3 regions of the Roseateles flavus genome follow, and region 3 is predicted to be linked to each of the others. Evidence: riboswitches for the same ligand, from Rfam matches in the RefSeq annotation. Region 3 holds a riboswitch; each other region holds the start of a gene.
The links. Region 3 has a riboswitch for glycine ahead of ABDJ40_RS23065 (D-amino acid dehydrogenase). Riboswitches for the same ligand answer to the same signal wherever they lie in the genome.
Positions count from the first base shown of each region.

Region 1 (5,454 bases), on a different contig from region 3:
GCCGATCACGAGGCCGGGCGCTTCCTGGTCGAGGAAGACCAGGGCCACTGACTCCGGTGCATCGGCATGCCGACAGACGATCAGCGAGAAAGCGGCCATCGGCGCATGCGCGATGTTGTACTTGCTCCCGTTCAGCCGATAGCCGCCCGGGCAGGGGGTGAGGGTGCTGGCGATGCTGCGGACATCGGTGCCCGTGCCCGGTTCGGCGATGCCCGTCGCGCAGAGCTCGCCGCGGGCCAGCATGGGCAGGTAGCGGTCCTTCTGGGCCTCGCTGCCATGGCGCTGCAGCCCCCGCACCATGCCCGCCTGGGCGATGGCCGACAGCAGCAGGGCCGGGCAGCGCACCGTCTGCGCCAGGCCCTCCAGCGCCGCGGTGAAGTCCCACCAGGCGGAGGCATGGCCCTCGCGCTGCCCCAGGAGCTCCCAGAGACCGGCTTCGCGCAGGCGATGCCAGCGCGCGGCGTCGAAGTCCTGGCGCGGGCCCATGCCGGCGATCTCCTGGCCCAGCGCCTGGAAGCGTCGCTGCAAGCCCGCTTGAGTTTCGGACCAGTGCATCATCATGTTGGATCTCCTGCCGCTGCTCTCAGACGCTGCCCTGGAAGTCCAGGATGCGGGCCTTGAAGTCCTCGGTGACGGGCGTGGTCTTGTTGCTCTCGTAGTCGAACATCACGTGCTTGGAGTAGCCGCGGGCGACCACGGTGTCCTGCCCGTCCTGACGGTGCATGATGTGCTCGATCTCGAAGCTCTTGGTGCCGAAGCCGCTGACACGGCTGCGCACGATGAGGCTGTCGCCGAACATGGCGGGCTGCACATACTCGCAGGCCGTCTTGACCATGATGTGCGGCAGCTTCTCGTGCTTGGGCACCGAGAGCACCTTGAACATGAATTCGAGGTAGGCGTGCTGCAGATAGTCGTAGTAGACAGGGCTGCTGACATGACCCATTGAATCCGTGTCCCGGTACTTGACTTGGATGGGCGTTTCAAAGTTCTTGCTCATGGGGGTTCCTGATGAAGTGGGGAATGGCCGACCGCGATGGCGACGGCGCGCTCGGCTGCCGGCGCCCCGAGCGCAGGGGCTCGTCGGACCTGCGGCAGTGTTGCGGGCTCGAGAGGGGATGACTACTGTCACCAATCACAGTTCGCCCTGCGATGGCGCGATACGTGGGCGCTCCAGCCGGCGGCGGCCGGCCAGGGGCGCTCAGTGCTCACCGGTCAGGCGGGCCGGGTCCAGCAGCGCCTGCAATGTGTCCGGATCGATCTCGGTGCACTCGAGGGCCACCTCGAGAATGGGGCGCTTCTCGCGCCAGGCCTTCTTCGCGATCTCCGCAGCCCGCTCGTAGCCGATCAGCGGATTGAGCGCCGTCACCAGCACCGGATTGCGCGCCAGCGCCTCGCGCAGCCGGTCCTCGTTCACCCGGAAGCTCGCGATCGCCCTGTCCGCCAGCAGTGGCAGCACGGCGGTCAGCAGGGTGATGCTCTCCAGCAGGTTGCGGGCGACCAGGGGCTGCATCACATTGAGCTCGAAGTTGCCGGACTGGCCGGCCAGCGTGATCACGGCATCGTTGCCCATCACCTGGGTGCACACCATGAGGGCCGCCTCCGGGATCACCGGGTTGACCTTGCCCGGCATGATGGACGAGCCCGGCTGCAGCGCCTCCAGCTCAATCTCGGCCAAGCCCGCAAGAGGCCCGGAGTTCATCCAGCGCAGGTCGTTGGCGATCTTGGACAGCACCACCGCCACCAGCTTGAGCGCGCCCGACATCGCCACGGCGGCGTCCTGGCTGCCCATCAGCGCAAAGCGGTTGGGCCCCGGTGCGAAGGCGACGCCGGTGCGCTCGCTCAGCACCTCGCAGCAGCGCCCCGCGAAGGCCGGATGGGCATTGACGCCCGTGCCCACGGCCGTGCCACCCAGGGCCAGGCGCTGCATCAACGGCAGGGCCGCCTGGACCTGCTCGCGGGCCCCCTGCACCTGCGCAGCCCAGCCTCCCAGCACCTGGCTGAGGCGCACCGGCAGGGCGTCCATCAGATGAGTGCGGCCGGTCTTGACGTGGGCATGCACGGTGTCCGCCTTGCGATGCAGCACCTGCACCAGGTGATCCATCGCGGGCAGCAGGCGCTGTGAGACCGCCAGCGCCGCGGCCACATGCAGGGCGCTGGGCACCACGTCATTGCTGCTCTGCCCGGCGTTCACCTGGTCATTGGGATGCACCGGCGCGCCGTGGATCCTGCTCGCCAGGGTGGCCAGCACCTCGTTGGCATTCATGTGGCTGCTGGTCCCGGAGCCGGTCTGGAAGACGTCGACGGGAAAGTGCTTCATCAGCGCCGCGTCCTCCAGCTTCAGCAGCGCCTCGCTGGCCTGTGCGATGGCCTGCGCGGCGGCGGCGTCGAGCTGCTGGAGCTCGCCATTGGCCGATGCCGCAGCCCCCTTGATGAGCAGCAGGGCACGGATGAAGCCGGGCGGCAGAGGCTGCCCGCTGATGGGAAAGTTCAGCACGGCGCGCTGGGTCTGGGCGCCGAACCAGGCGTCGGCGGGCACTTCCACGGTGCCCATGGAATCGTGCTCGACACGCAGGCCGGGCGTTGGAGGGCGGTGTTCACTCATGGCGCAGGCTCCCGTCAGCAGAAGGGCAAGGGCGGCTCCCGGTCACTATGGACCTGCGGGCGCGCATTTGCATCAAGAGGTTCTTACTGGCACACCTGACAAAAAGGCTCTTGATTTGATTGTGGGTAAACCCTGATTCGTGGGCATAATCAAAGCCTTCAATGCAAGGTCCAGGCTATCCGCTGGCGGCCTTGCTGGCCACAAGCCCGAGCGACATCGGGAGAGTCCGCGCGCCACCCCGCGCGGCGCCGAAGGAGCAACCGCCCCGGAAACTCTCAGGCAAAGGGACCGATGTCGTGGACGAACTCTGCAGAGTTGCCGGTTGCATGACGTCTGCCGGCGCGCCGAAGGAGCAAGCCCGCCCCATCCTGGGCGGGAGGAATCTCTCAGGCATCAGCGACAGAGGGGGCGACGACCGCCGAGGTCCGGCGGCGTCACCGTGTCGCTGACGTCCCCAGGAGAGATCCCATGAACCACCCCGCCATCCGCCTCGGCGCAGTCGCCGCGGCCTGTGTTTCCCTGTCTGCCCAGGCGGCAGAACCGCTGCTCGTCAAGATCGGCCATGTGGCTGCGCTGAGCGGCCCGGCCGCCCACCTCGGGCATGACAACGAGAACGGCGTCCGCATGGCCGTGGAAGAGCTGAACGCCAAGGGCCTGCAGATCGGTGGCCGTCCGGCACGCTTCGAGCTGGTGGCTGAGGACGATGCGGGTGACCCGAAGCAGGGCACCCAGGCCGCGCAGAAGCTGGTGGATCTCAAGGTGAACGGCGTCGTCGGCCACCTGAACTCCGGCACCGCCATCCCGGCCGCCCGCATCTATGCCGAAGCCGGCATCCCGCAGATTGCGCCCTCGGTGACCAATCCCAAGTACACCCGCCAGGGCTTCAAGACCAGCTTCCGCATGGTGGCGGACGACGCCCAGCTGGGCGGCACGCTGGGCCGCTATGCGGTGCAGACGCTGAAGGCCCGGACGGTGGCCGTCATCGACGACCGCACCGCCTACGGCCAGGGCGTTGCCAGCGAGTTCGAGAAGGCCGCCAAGGCGGCCGGCGCCACCGTCGTCAAGCGCGAGTTCACCAATGACAAGGCCACCGACTTCACCGGCATCCTCACCGGCATCAAGGCGGCCAGGCCGGACGTGGTGTTCTACGGCGGCATGGATGCCGTCGGCGGGCCCATGCTGCGCCAGATGAAGCAGCTGGGCATTCAGTCCAAGTTCCTCGGCGGTGACGGCGTCTGCACCGCGGAGCTGCCCAAGCTGGCCTCGGGCCAGATGCTGGACGGGCAGGTCGTCTGCGCCATCGCGGGCGGCATCGACGGCACGCTGCGCCCCGGCTTCGACAAGTTCAAGGCCGACTTCAAGAAGAAGTTCGGCACCGAGGTCCAGATCTACTCGCCCTACACCTACGACGCCACCAAGGCCCTGGCCGAAGCCATGGTCAAGGCCGGTTCCGCCGAGCCCGCCCGCTACCTGCCCGTGCTGCAGAAGCTCAGCATGCAGGGCGTCACCGGCACCGTCGCCTTCGACGACAAGGGCGACATCAGGAACGGTGCCCTGACCCTCTACACCTTCAAGGGCGGCCAGCGCGAGGAACTGGGCGTGGTGCGCTGAGGTGGGCAGGCCGCTGCGTGAGAGGCCAGGCCGCTGCGTGCGGGGCCGCCCAAGGTGGGCGGCCTTCAGCCTTGGCGAAGCTACGCCACCACTTTCCTTGCCCTGGATCAGCGCTTTGACGGACCGCGCTTGCGAGGGCTCCATGACGGCTCCAACATGAACGCCACGTGCAGAAGAGCGTGTGGAGGCGCGAGTCATGGGCACCATTTCACGAGCACTGTTTCTGGAGTCCCGGATCGGCGAGCTGGTCGAGCTGCCGCGATGCGGCACCGCCCTCGAGCTGCCCTGGGTCTATGACGGGGTCGCCGAGGACATCTGTGCCATGGCGAAGTCCGGCAAGGTGGAGGTCATCGAACGTCAGGTGCAGCAGGTCCAGGGTGAGCCCTTGATCACGCGCCTGGCCTTTCGCCGCTTGATGTGAGGGGCCCCGGCCGGCAGACGGCCCTGGCAAGCCCCGCCCTCATCCCGACAGCGCGACGCCCGGCGTCAGGCCCGTCCAGCGCTTGAACGAGCGCCGGAAGCTGCTGCGGTCGTGAAAGCCCAGCTCGCTGGCGATCGAGTCGCTGCTGCGACCTTGCAGCAGCAGGAGGTAGAGCGCCACATGGCTTCGGGCCTGGTCCAGCTGGGCCTGGTAGTGGGTGCCGTGCAGCGCCAGCCGCCGCTTCAGCGTCGCCGGGCTGACGCCGAAAGCCTGGGCCGCCTGCTCCAGGGGCGTGGCCTCCCGGTACCGGGGCAGCAACCAGTCATAGAGAGCGGCGAGGAGTCCGCGCCCCGCGGCGGCGGGATCGGCGTTCTGCTCCAGGGCCCGCTGGGCCAGGTTCGGCTTCACGGCACGGGGCCAGGGCCGGGACAGCAGGGCCGCGGGCAGGCGCATGGCATCGAACTGGCAGCCGAAGCTGAGCTCGGCCCCGAGGAAGACGACATGCTGGGACAGGTCCCGCGGCCGCGTCCGGTTGAAGCAGAAGCGCCAGGGCAGCGCAGCTCCACTCTGCCACTGGCACAGGGACTTCAGTGCGCTCATGTGCATGTCGACCACGAAGGCACGCTGGGCCGCGGGGATGCCGCAGGACTCAGTCCACAGCAGCAGCGCTTCGTCGCCATGAAGCAGCAGGCGCGGCGTCAGCAAGGGCGAGAGACGGCCGGCGTACCGGCACAGCAGCTCCAGCGCCTCCCCCAGCGTGGCGGCCTGCAGCAGGGCGTGGCTGGCCAGCCCCGCATGGCCGGGCAGGCTCAGCTGGCCC
Region 1 covers NZ_JBDPZC010000006.1:79,975-85,428, reverse strand. The annotation lists gene ABDJ40_RS13715 (acyl-CoA dehydrogenase family protein) at 1-561, opposite strand, end outside; gene ABDJ40_RS13710 (acyl-CoA thioesterase) at 584-997, opposite strand; gene ABDJ40_RS13705 (class II fumarate hydratase) at 1,199-2,602, opposite strand; glycine riboswitch at 2,810-2,903, shown strand; gene ABDJ40_RS13700 (branched-chain amino acid ABC transporter substrate-binding protein) at 3,071-4,213, shown strand; gene ABDJ40_RS13695 (hypothetical protein) at 4,410-4,634, shown strand; gene ABDJ40_RS13690 (AraC family transcriptional regulator) at 4,674-5,454, opposite strand, start outside.
Region 1: another riboswitch for glycine. It lies ahead of ABDJ40_RS13700 (branched-chain amino acid ABC transporter substrate-binding protein); the one in region 3 lies ahead of ABDJ40_RS23065 (D-amino acid dehydrogenase).

Region 2 (5,454 bases), on a different contig from region 3:
GCTCTTGCTCTTGCCCACGCGGGCGGCCAGAGTCATGGCCTCGGCGGCGGCGGTGGCCTCGTCCAGCATGGAGGCGTTGGCGATGGCCATGCCGGTGAGGTCGGTCACCATGGTCTGGAAGTTGACCAGGGCCTCCATGCGGCCTTGCGAGATCTCGGCCTGGTAGGGCGTGTAGGCGGTGTACCAGGCGGGGTTCTCGAGGATGTTGCGCAGGATGACGCCCGGGGTCAGGGTGCCGTAGTAGCCCTGGCCGATGTAGCTCTTGAGCACCTGGTTCTTGCTCGCGACGGCCTTCAGCTCGGCCAGCGCGGCGGCCTCGGTGGCGGCGGGCGGCAGCTGCATGCCGGCCGTGCGCTTGATGCTGGCGGGCACGATGGCCTCGATCAGGGCACGGCGCGAGGCCTGGCCGATCACGGACAGCATGGCGGCTTCATCGGCGGCATCGGGGCCGATGTGGCGGGCGTGGAATTCGGCGGCGTTCTCGAGTTCGCGCAGGGGCTTCAGGGCAGACATCAACATGGCAAATCCTTCATCGGTGACCGCGGCAGGCTCATGGCCGGCGGCGGCAGTCCGGGGCAGGGCGGTGGCAGGCAGGGGCCGCCCGGCAGATACGGAAACGGGCACGGACAGGACTGTCGGTGCCCGTTGTTCACCTCACGGCGATCAGCTGTTCTTGACCAGCTCGTCGTAGGCGGTGGCGTCCATCAGGGCGTCCAGCTCGGCCGGCTTGGACAGCTTGACCTTGAAGAACCAGCCCGAGGCCAGCGGGTCGCTGTTGGCGAGGGAAGGGTCGGCGCGCAGGGCTTCGTTGACCTCGGTGATCTCGCCGCTGACGGGCATGTAGACGTCGGCGGCGGCCTTGACGGACTCGACCACGCCGGCGACTTCCTTCTCGGCGAAGCTCTTGCCGACGTCGGGCAGGTCCACGAACACCACGTCGCCCAGCGCGTCTTGCGCATGGACGGTGATGCCCACGGTGGCGGTGCCGTCAGCGTTGATCTGGATCCACTCGTGGTCGGCGGTGTACTTGATGCTCATGGTGTGCTCCGAATGTCGGGAGAAAAGACCAGGGAAAACTGGACGGGGAAACAGGCGAGGGGCCAGTATCGGCCCCTCACACGCGGATGTCAGCCGCGGAAATAGCGGTGCGGCGCGAAGGGGGTGGCGGCCACGGTCATGGCAACGCGCTTGTCACGCACCAGGGCGAAGACTTCCGTGCCTTGCGGGGCGTAGGCCGTCTGCACATAGCCCAGGGCCACCGGCTGGTTGACCGTGGGGCCCAGGGAGCCGCTGGTCACGACGCCGATCTCGGTGCCGTCTGCGTTCACCAGCTTGGCGCCTTCGCGCACGGGCATGCGCTCGGCGGAGATCAGGCCCACGCGCTTGCGCTGCACGCCGTTGGCGAGCTGCTCGTTGACGATGTCGGCACCGGGATAGCCGCCGGCACGGGCGCCACCGGCGCGGCGCACCTTCTGGATGGCCCAGGTCAGGGCGCCTTCCACGGGGGTGGTGCTGGTGTCGATGTCATGGCCGTAGAGGCACAGGCCGGCTTCCAGGCGCAGGGTGTCGCGGGCGCCGAGGCCGATGGGCATCACTTCGGGCTGGGCCAGCAGCTTGCGGGCCAGCTCGACGGCCTGGTCGTTGTGCACCGAGATCTCGAAGCCGTCTTCGCCGGTGTAGCCCGAGCGGGTCAGGAAGGTCTCGATGCCGTCCAGATTGAAGAAGCCGCCGGTCATGAAGGTCAGCTTGGCGACTTCGGGGTTCAGGCGGGCCAGGGCCGTCACGGCCTGCGGGCCTTGCAGCGCGAGCAGGGCGCGCTCGGGGGTGGGGATCACCTCGCAGCGGCTGCCGATCTTGGCCTGCAGATGGGCCGTGTCCTGCTCCTTGCAGGCGGCGTTCACCACCACGAAGATGTCGTCGGGGCGGCGGCAGACCATCAGGTCGTCGAGGATGCCGCCCTGCTCGTTCGTGAAGAGGGCGTAGCGCTGCTTGTAGACGGGCAGGTCGATGATGTCCACCGGCACGATGGACTCCAGGGCGGCGCCGGCGTCAGCGCCCACCAGACGCAGCTGGCCCATGTGCGAGACGTCGAAGAGGCCGGCGGCCGTGCGGGTGTGCTTGTGCTCGGCCAGGATGCCGGCCTTGTACTGCACGGGCATGTCGTAGCCGCCGAAGGGCACCATCTTGGCACCGAGTTCGACGTGCAGGGCGTGCAGGGGGGTCTTCTTGAGATCGGCGGCGGGGGCGGACATGGGCAAATTCCTTCGAGGGCATTCTGGAACCCCAGCCCGGCCGTTGATCCGGGGATGGGGAGCTGCCCTCGCTGTCCGCTTTACCTGAGAGATTGGCCACCGGCGTATCGCCAGCAGCTTGCCCCTTCGGTGGACGGGCTCGAGACCCGTCTCTCTCCAGTGAGGAACGTTCCGATCGGAACGTTTTGTCAGTCCTTTTGCCTGAGCGTTCGAAGCGTGGGATCACCAATGCCTCTGCGCCTTCGGCGGCTCCCGCTAGAGAGCTCTCTCCTGACCGGGCGCATTGTAGCCATGGAATCAGCCCGCCCGGCAAGAGATTAAGGGGCTGCTAAGGCCGGGGGCTTTCTTCCGTGGAGAATTCTGCTTTTCCACCCCGACGTGCCCCGAGCCACCATGAGACTGCTGCTGGTCGAAGACGACCTGATGATCGGTGAGCCCCTGCTGGACCTGCTGCGGGCGGAAGGCTATGCGGTCGACTGGGTCCGCGACGGCGAGATGGCCGACACCGCGCTGCTGAGCCAGAACTATGACCTGCTGATCCTCGACCTGGGCCTGCCCAAGGCCGACGGCATGACGGTGCTCAAGCAGCTGCGCGGCCGCAAGCAGAGCCTGCCCGTGCTGATCGCCACGGCGCGCGATGCCCTGGAGCAGCGCATTGCCGGCCTGGACGCCGGGGCGGACGACTACGTGCTCAAGCCCTACGAGTTCCACGAGCTGCTGGCCCGCATCCGCGCCCTGCTGCGCCGGGCCCAGGGCCGTGCCGAGCCGGTCTACGAGCACAAGGGCGTGGCCATCAACCCCGCCACCCGCGAGGTGAGCAAGGACGGCCGCGAGGTCGTGCTCTCGGCGCGTGAGTGGGCGGTGCTGGAGCCGCTGCTGGCCCGGCCGGGCATGGTGCTGTCGCGCCAGCAGCTGGAGGAGAAGCTCTACGGCTGGAAGGACGAGATCTCCAGCAATGCGGTCGAGGTCTACATCCACGGCCTGCGCAAGAAGCTGGGCGCCGAGCTGATCCAGAACGTGCGCGGCGTGGGCTATCGCGTCCCCAAGGAATGAAGAGCCTCGAACGGCTGGCGGGCCTGCGGCGAGGGTTGATGCCGCGCTCGCTGCGCCAGCGCCTGATGATGTTCCTGCTGGCCGCCGTCTCGCTGGCGGCCTTCCTGCAGGCCTACAGCGCCTACCGCACGGCCCTGGCCGAGGCCGACCAGCTCTTCGACTACCAGATGCAGCAGATGGCTTTCTCACTGCGCGGCAGCATGGCGGGGCCGGGCAGCGGCACCATCTCGCTGCCCCTGGGCGAGCAGCAGAGCTTCGACTTCCATGTGCAGGTCTGGAGCCTGGACGGCGCCTCCATGTTCCGCTCACCCGGACCGTGGCTGCTGCCGCAGCGCGCGGTGCTGGGCTTCTCCGACGTCAGCGACCGTGGGCGCACCTTCCGCGTCTTCTCGGTGCAGACGCCGCTGCAGGTGATCCAGGTCGCCCAGGACCTCTCAGTGCGCCAGCGCATGGCCTCGCAACTGGCCTGGCGCACGGCCATGCCCACGCTGCTGATGCTGCCGCTGCTGGGTCTCGTCGTGTGGCTGGTCATCAGCCGTTCCCTGGACCCGGTGGAGCGCGTGCGCGCCCAGCTGGCGGACCGCTCGCCAGGCGATCTGGCGCCCGTCCCCGCGGGCGACCTGCCCAGCGAACTGCGGCCCATGGTGCAGGAGTTCAACGCCCTGCTGGGCCGCGTGCGCAGGGCCTTCGAGGACCAGCAGCACTTCGTGGCCGATGCGGCCCATGAGCTGCGCACGCCGCTGGCCGCGCTGAAGCTGCAGCTGCAGGCGCTGCAGCAGGGCAGCGCCATGAGCAGCACGGCAGGCGAGCCCGGCCTGAGGCGCCTGGAGCAGGGCATCGAGCGGGCCTCGCACCTGATCGAGCAACTGCTGTCCCTGGCCCGCCAGGAAGGCGCGGCCGCGCAGCGGGCGCTGGAGCCGGTGGCCCTGGACGCGCTCTGCCGCCAGGCCGTGGCCGATGCCAGCGAGCTGGGCAGCCTGCGCGGCGTGGACGTGGGCCTGCAGGACTGCGATGCCGCCTGGGTCCTGGGCCAGCCCGAAGGCCTGCGCGTGCTGCTGCGCAACCTGCTGGACAACGCCATCAAGTACAGCCCCGCGGGCGGCCAGGTGGACCTCAGCCTGCATGCCACGCCGGGAGAGGGTCAGGTCTTGCTGCTGGTGGAGGACAGCGGGCCGGGCATCCCCGCCGACGAGCGCCAGCGCGTCTTCGACCGCTTCTATCGCAGCAGTGCCTCGGCCTCGCAGGCGCCGGGCAGCGGCCTGGGCCTGGCCATCGTCAAGGCCATCGCCGAGCGCCATGGCGCCCAGCTGCGCCTGAGTCAGTCCAGTCGCCTGGGCGGCCTGCAGGTGGAGCTGCGCCTCCCGGCCTGCGAGCCGGGCGATGCGTCCTCAGACCGGGCTCAGCTTCGTTAAGCGGTTTCTAAGCGAGGCGTTCGAAAGTGCTGACCGTCGCGACCGTCCAGGTCGCTGCAGCCAAAAGGAGAACGCCATGACCGACCACCGCCTCAACCGCATGATCCCGGCCCGCCGCCTGGTCTGGGCCCTCGTCGCCGCTGGCGTGCTTGGTGCCGCCGGAGGTGCCGGTGCCATGCATGCCAGCAACACCCTCAAGACCAGCAACAGCGCGCCGGTGACGGCGCCTGCCGAGCCCGCTGCCACCACCAGCCCCGTGCTGGCCAGCGCCGCGCCTGCCGCCGTGAACGCGGCAGCGCCAGCGCCCATGGCCGCGGCCGCCTTGCCGGACTTCGCCACCATCGCCGCCCGCCAGGGCCCGGCCGTCGTCAACATCAGCGTTACGGGCACCGTGAAGACGCAGGCGCAGCGCCGTGGCGCCATGCCCGAGCTGGACCCCGACGATCCCTTCTACGAATTCTTCCGTCGCTTCCAGCCCCAGATCCCGCGCGGCGGCGAGATGCCCACCCGCGGCCAGGGCTCGGGATTCATCGTGTCCGAGGACGGCACCATCCTGACCAATGCCCACGTGGTGCGCGATGCCTCCGAGGTGACCGTCAAGCTGACCGACCGGCGCGAGTTCAAGGCCAAGGTGCTGGGCTCCGATCCCAAGACTGATGTGGCCGTGCTCAAGATCGAGGCCAAGGGCCTGCCTACCGTGACCCTGGGGAGCACGCGGGACCTGCGCGTGGGTGAAT
Region 2 covers NZ_JBDPZC010000006.1:145,293-150,746, reverse strand. The annotation lists gene gcvP (aminomethyl-transferring glycine dehydrogenase) at 1-519, opposite strand, end outside; gene gcvH (glycine cleavage system protein GcvH) at 664-1,038, opposite strand; gene gcvT (glycine cleavage system aminomethyltransferase GcvT) at 1,128-2,252, opposite strand; glycine riboswitch at 2,314-2,422, opposite strand; glycine riboswitch at 2,432-2,535, opposite strand; gene ABDJ40_RS13945 (response regulator) at 2,646-3,305, shown strand; gene ABDJ40_RS13940 (ATP-binding protein) at 3,302-4,717, shown strand; gene ABDJ40_RS13935 (DegQ family serine endoprotease) at 4,794-5,454, shown strand, end outside.
Region 2: another riboswitch for glycine. It lies ahead of gcvT (glycine cleavage system aminomethyltransferase GcvT); the one in region 3 lies ahead of ABDJ40_RS23065 (D-amino acid dehydrogenase).

Region 3 (5,454 bases):
TCGACCTCCACCACCTGTTCCACCAAGGCCCGATGGGCCTCGGCCACGGAGCCGAAGTCGCTGTCGCCGTCGCGCTGGAAAAAGCAGTCCGAGACCCGCGTGCCGCCGCCGGCCGGCAGGTTCAGCGGCAGGCATTCCTTGCCCAGGCGCTCCTGCAGCAGGGCCAGCAGGCCGGGGAGGTCGACCTCCGGGGCGTCGATCTTGTTGATCACGACCAGGCGCGTGCGCTCGCGCTGGGCCGCGACCTCCATCAGCCGCGTGGCCATCAGCTCCAGTCCAGCCTGCGCATTGAGCACCAGCACGGCGCTCTCCACGGCTTCCAGCGCGGGGAGGGCCTGGCCGATGAAGTCCGGCGCGCCCGGGGTGTCCAGCACATGCAGGCGCAGGCCCTGCCAGTCGAGGTGGACGGCGCTGGTCTGCAGCGAATGCTGCATGCGGCGCTCCAGGGCTTCGTGGTCACTGACCGTGTTGCCCTTCTCGACGGATCCTGCCTGCTTGATGGCGCCCGCCTGCAGCAGCAGGGCCTCGCACAAGGTGGTCTTGCCGCTGCCTGCGGGGCCGACCAGGGCCAGGGTGCGCAGGCTCTGCAGGCGGGAATCCTGCGCGCTGCCGGACAGGCCGGAGGCAGCGCCTCCTGCGGACGAAGGGCTGGAGGCCATAGGCGTGCTCCTTGAGGTCGGGACCGATGCACAAATGCCGTGGCCTGAGCCTAGGGCAAGGCATGGCCCCGCACAAGGGGGCGTGCGCAAGACCTGACGTCGTTCAGGCGTAGCGCAGCTCGCCGTCTTCCAGCTGCTCCTGCGTGGCTGCGGTGAAGGCGTAGTCCAGGACGGGCCGCCGGCCGCTGACGATGTCCGCAATGGCCGCCGCCGAGCCGCAGGCATGGGTCCAGCCCAGGGTGCCGTGCCCGGTGTTGAGGTAGACGTTGGGCACGTGGCTGGCGCCGATATAGGGCAGGTTGGACGGCGTGGCGGGCCGCAGGCCGGTCCAGAACTGCGCGCCGCGGCCGTCGGTCATGGAGGGGAAGAGCTCGCGCGTGCGACGCACGATGGCCTCGCAGCGGGTGAGGTTCAGCTCGGTGCTGTAGCCGTTGAGCTCGGCCGTGCCGGCAATGCGCAGGCGGTCGCCCAGGCGCGAGAAGACCAGCTTGTACTCGTCGTCCGTCAGAGAGACCTGGTAGCTGTGCTCGGGCGAGATCACCGGCAGCGTCACCGAGTAGCCCTTGGCCGGGTAGATGTTGAGATGGATGCCCAGCTCGCGTGCCAGGCCGCGGCTGAAGCTGCCCATGCACAGCACGAAGCGGTCGGCGGCCAGGCGCTGCACCACGCCGTTCGCATCGGCGCAGATCACGCGGCTGATGCCGGACTCGCGGCTGCCTTCCAGGCCCAGGATGCGGGTGTCGTAGGCGAAGCGCACGCCGGCTTCCGCACAGCGGGCGGCCAGGGCCTGGGTGAAGCGGTGGGCGTCGCCGGACTCGTCGCTGGGCGTCATCGAACCGCCGACGATCTGCTGCCGGCACTGGGCCAGCGCGGGCTCGATGGCCACGCATTCGTCGGGCGTCTTCATGTCCAGCTCGCAGCCCTGCTCGCGCATGATGCGGGCCGGCTCCTGCGCCGCCTCGTACTCGGCCTCGCTGGTGTAGAAGTGCAGGATGCCCTGGGTGCGCTGGTCGTATTGCAGGCCCAGTTGGCCGCGCAGCTCGCGCAGTTGCTCGCGGCTGTAGAGGCCCAGCTTGACGATGTTGCGGATGTTGTGCGCCGTGCGGCCCTGCGTGCACTCGCGCAGGAACTGCAGGCCCCAGCGCCACTGGGCCAGGTCCGCGCGCAGGCGGAAGAGCAGGGGGGCGTCCTCCTTCATGAGCCACTTGAGCACCTTCAGCGGTGCGCCGGGATTGGCCCAGGGCTCGGCATGGGAGACGGAGATCTGCCCGCCATTGGCGTAGCTGGTCTCCAGGCCGGCTGCGGGCTGGCGGTCGATGACGGTGACTTCGTGGCCGGCCCGGCGGAGATACCAGGCGGTGCTGATGCCGGTGACGCCGGCGCCCAGGACGATGACATGCATGCGGAACTCTCGATGAACTGAGGGTTGAACGCGCAGGCGTGCGTGACTCGGGCGTGAGGGGCAGAAAAAACCCCGGGCCAAAGAGAGCGTGCGCCTGTGCGCGCCGCTCCCGCTGTCCTCGGTACCTGAGAGATTCAGCCGCTGGACTTCAGGGTCTGCGGCCTTGCTCCTTCGGCGGAAGCCGGGCTCGGAGCCTGGCCTCACTCTCCAGCATTCGGCTTGATGACGGATCCAGTACGGGGCCTGAGCGAGTATGGGAGCTTGCGCCTTCGGCGGCAGGCCCGCATGAACATGGCATGGGGTCTGCACTCTCCTGAATCCGACGCGCAGTGTACGTGGCCGGGGCGGCCGTCGGCAAGCGGGCCGCCTGCGCCAGCGGTCTCCCATGGCTTTGTGCACGGCGGGCAAGTCCGGTGGCGCGGGAGCCGAGGCGCGCCCAAGATGCGCGCCAAGGAGGTCCGCATGGGACGCACTGCAAAAGTCTGCATCGGAGGCCGGACCTGGGCTGGCCTGGCCCTGATGGCGGCGTTCGTGGCCCCGGCTGCGGCGGATTGCCCGCCGTCCTTGGAGGGCCAGGTCCAGCAGGCCGCGCAGCTGCGTGCCTGGACGCAGGACGCCGCGCGCCCGGCGGCGCCCTTCCAGCGAGTGGCGCTCTCTCTGGCCGACTGTCTGTCCTCGCCCGATCCCGCCTTGCGTGACGAGCTGGGCTTCGAGCTGCTTTCCGCCTGGATGCGCGCCGGCCGGCTCACCCCTGAAACCCTGCGCCTGCTGCGCGATCGCTGGCTGTCCGTGCTGCAGGCGCCGCCGGACGCTCCGGGGTTTCACGCGCCCTTTGCGGCGCTGGCGCTGTCCGAGGTCGCCCGTGTCGATCGCGTCCAGCCCTTTCTGCAGCCTGCCGAGCGCGAGGCCCTGCTGGTGGCAGGCGCTTCCTGGCTGCGGCAATGGCGCGACTACCGCGCGCATGACGACCGCGAGGGCTGGCGCCATGGGGTGGCCCACGGCGCCGATCTGCTGATGCAGCTGGCCCTGAACCCCGCCGTGGATGCGGACGGCGCGGCCCTCATGCTGGCCTCGCTGGGCGCCCAGGTGCTGGCCCAGGGGCAGGTCGCCTACCAGCATGGCGAGGGCGAGCGCCTGGCGCGGGCCGCGCGCTTTGCCCTGGCGCGCAGTGCCTGGTCGGCGGAGCAGGTGAAGGCCTGGCTGCTGACGGTGCTGGAGCCCGCTCGCGGCGGCAGCTGGGATGCCCGCCGCCTGCGCCTGGCGCACAACGCCCGCCAGTTCCTGTGGCCGCTTTATGTGGCCCTGCAGGAGCAACCCGATGCCGGCCTGCGCGAGCGCGCGCTGCCCGCGGTGCGCCAGGCGCTGGCGTCCTTGGACTGAGGCCGCCACAGCTTCTTACAACGGGGACGCCGGCAAGCTCCTAGACTGCCTGCATCCACGACGGGAGATGGCGCATGGCAGCTTGGCATCGAAGCTCGGGAGCCCTGATGGTGGCGGCCCTGGTGGCGTGCGGAGGGGGCGGCGGTGACTCAAGCGCCAGCGCCACACCGACACCCACGCCGACACCAACACCCACGCCGACACCAACACCCACGCCGACACCGACACCAACGCCGAGCCCCACTCCCCAGCTCGCCACGCTCCGCACGGACCTGGGCAACCCATGGTCCCTGGCCGTGCTGCCGGACGGGCGCCTGCTGGTGACCCAGCGCAGCGGCGGCCTGCTGAGGCTCAGCGCCGACGCGCGCCAGAAGGAGGTCATCAGCGGCGCACCAGCGGTGGACTCGGCGGGGCAGGGCGGCCTGCTGGACCTGGCCCTCGACCCCGACTTCAGCCAGAACGGCCTCGTCTACCTGAGCTTCAGCGAACCGGGCAGTGGCAGCGAGGCGGGGCGCAGCGGCACGGCGGTCTTCAAGGCCCGGCTGCAGGGCACGGCCCTGGTGGAGGGGCAGGTGATCTTTCGCCAGAGCCCCAAGGTCAGCGGCTCCGGGCACTACGGCTCCCGCCTGGTCTTTGCCCGCGACAAGACCCTCTTCGTGACCCTGGGCGAGCGCCAGCAGGGCAGCCCCGCTCAGGACCTGGGCAAGACCTTGGGCAAGGTGGTGCGCATCAACCGCGATGGCGGCCTTCCGGCCGACAACCCTGCGCTCGGCCCAGTCGCCGCGCCGGGCATCTATTCGCTGGGCCACCGCAATCCGCAGGGCGCCGCGCTGCATCCGCAGACGGGCGAGCTCTGGGTCAGCGAGCACGGGCCGCAGGGCGGTGACGAGATCAACCGCATTGCGCCCGGCGGCAACTACGGCTGGCCGGTGCGCAGCTATGGCTGCAACTACGGTGATCCGGTGGGGGACGCCTGCCGCATCGGTGGCGGCACGCATGCGCCGGCCTATGTCGAGCCCCTGACCTTCTGGGTGCCGACCTCCATCGCGCCAGCCGGCCTGCTGTTCTACACCGGCAGCATGTTCCCCGAGTGGCAGGGGCAGCTCTTCTCCGGCAGCCTGGCGGGCCAGGCGCTGTGGCGATTGAAGCTGGCCGGCAACACGGTGCAGGAGCGCAGCGCGATGTATGCCGACCTCGGGGAGCGCATCCGCGACGTCAGGCAGGCGCCCGACGGCGCGCTGCTGATGCTCACCGACAGCGGCCGGCTGCTGCGCGTCTTCCGCTGAGGCGCGAGGCGCTCACAGGGCGAGGCCGAGGCAGGCGGCGTCCGCGCGGCCCGCATAGTGGCCGTAGCCGGGGATCTCCGTGAAGCCCTGGTGCTGGTAGAAGGCCAGGGCGCGGGCGTTGACGCGCCGGGTCTCCAGCCAGACGCGCCGATAGCCCAGGCGGCGGGCCTCGTCCAGCAGGGCGGCCAGCAGGGCCGCACCCAGGCCTTGGCCGCGGGCCCGGGCATACATGCGCTTGATCTCGGCCGTTCCGGGCAGCCCCTCAGGGAGCGGGCGCAGGGCGCCACAGCCCTGGGCCTGCCCTTGCCCGTCCCGGGCCACCAGGAAGGCGCAGCCCGTCGACTGCATCCGCGACGGATCGAAGCGGGCGGCGCCGCTGTCGCCGCTGAGCGCGGCGAGCAGGGCGTTCAGCTCGTCCATCAAGGCGGCGGCGTCCTCGCTGCGGGCGTCGCAAGGCTCGATGCGCCAGCGGGGCGCCGCGATGCCGCTCACAGGGTCTTGTACAGCAGGGCGGCCGAATGCAGCCGGCCTTCGGCGCAGACGCTGTGCCCGGGGATGGCGCCGGCGCGCTGCCAGCCCAGATGGGTGTAGACGGCCTCGGCCTGGGAGTCCGCGGGCGCTTCCAGCACCAGCAGCCGGCGGCCCTGGCGCAGGGCCGTGCACTCCAGCGTCGCCATCAGCTGGCTGGCGATGCCCCGGCCGCGTTCCTGGCTGTGCACCATGAGGC
Region 3 covers NZ_JBDPZC010000017.1:11,448-16,901, forward strand. The annotation lists gene fusA (elongation factor G) at 1-659, opposite strand, end outside; gene ABDJ40_RS23065 (D-amino acid dehydrogenase) at 763-2,061, opposite strand; glycine riboswitch at 2,164-2,282, opposite strand; glycine riboswitch at 2,284-2,387, opposite strand; gene ABDJ40_RS23070 (DUF2785 domain-containing protein) at 2,524-3,441, shown strand; gene ABDJ40_RS23075 (PQQ-dependent sugar dehydrogenase) at 3,516-4,727, shown strand; gene ABDJ40_RS23080 (GNAT family N-acetyltransferase) at 4,740-5,219, opposite strand; gene ABDJ40_RS23085 (GNAT family N-acetyltransferase) at 5,216-5,454, opposite strand, start outside.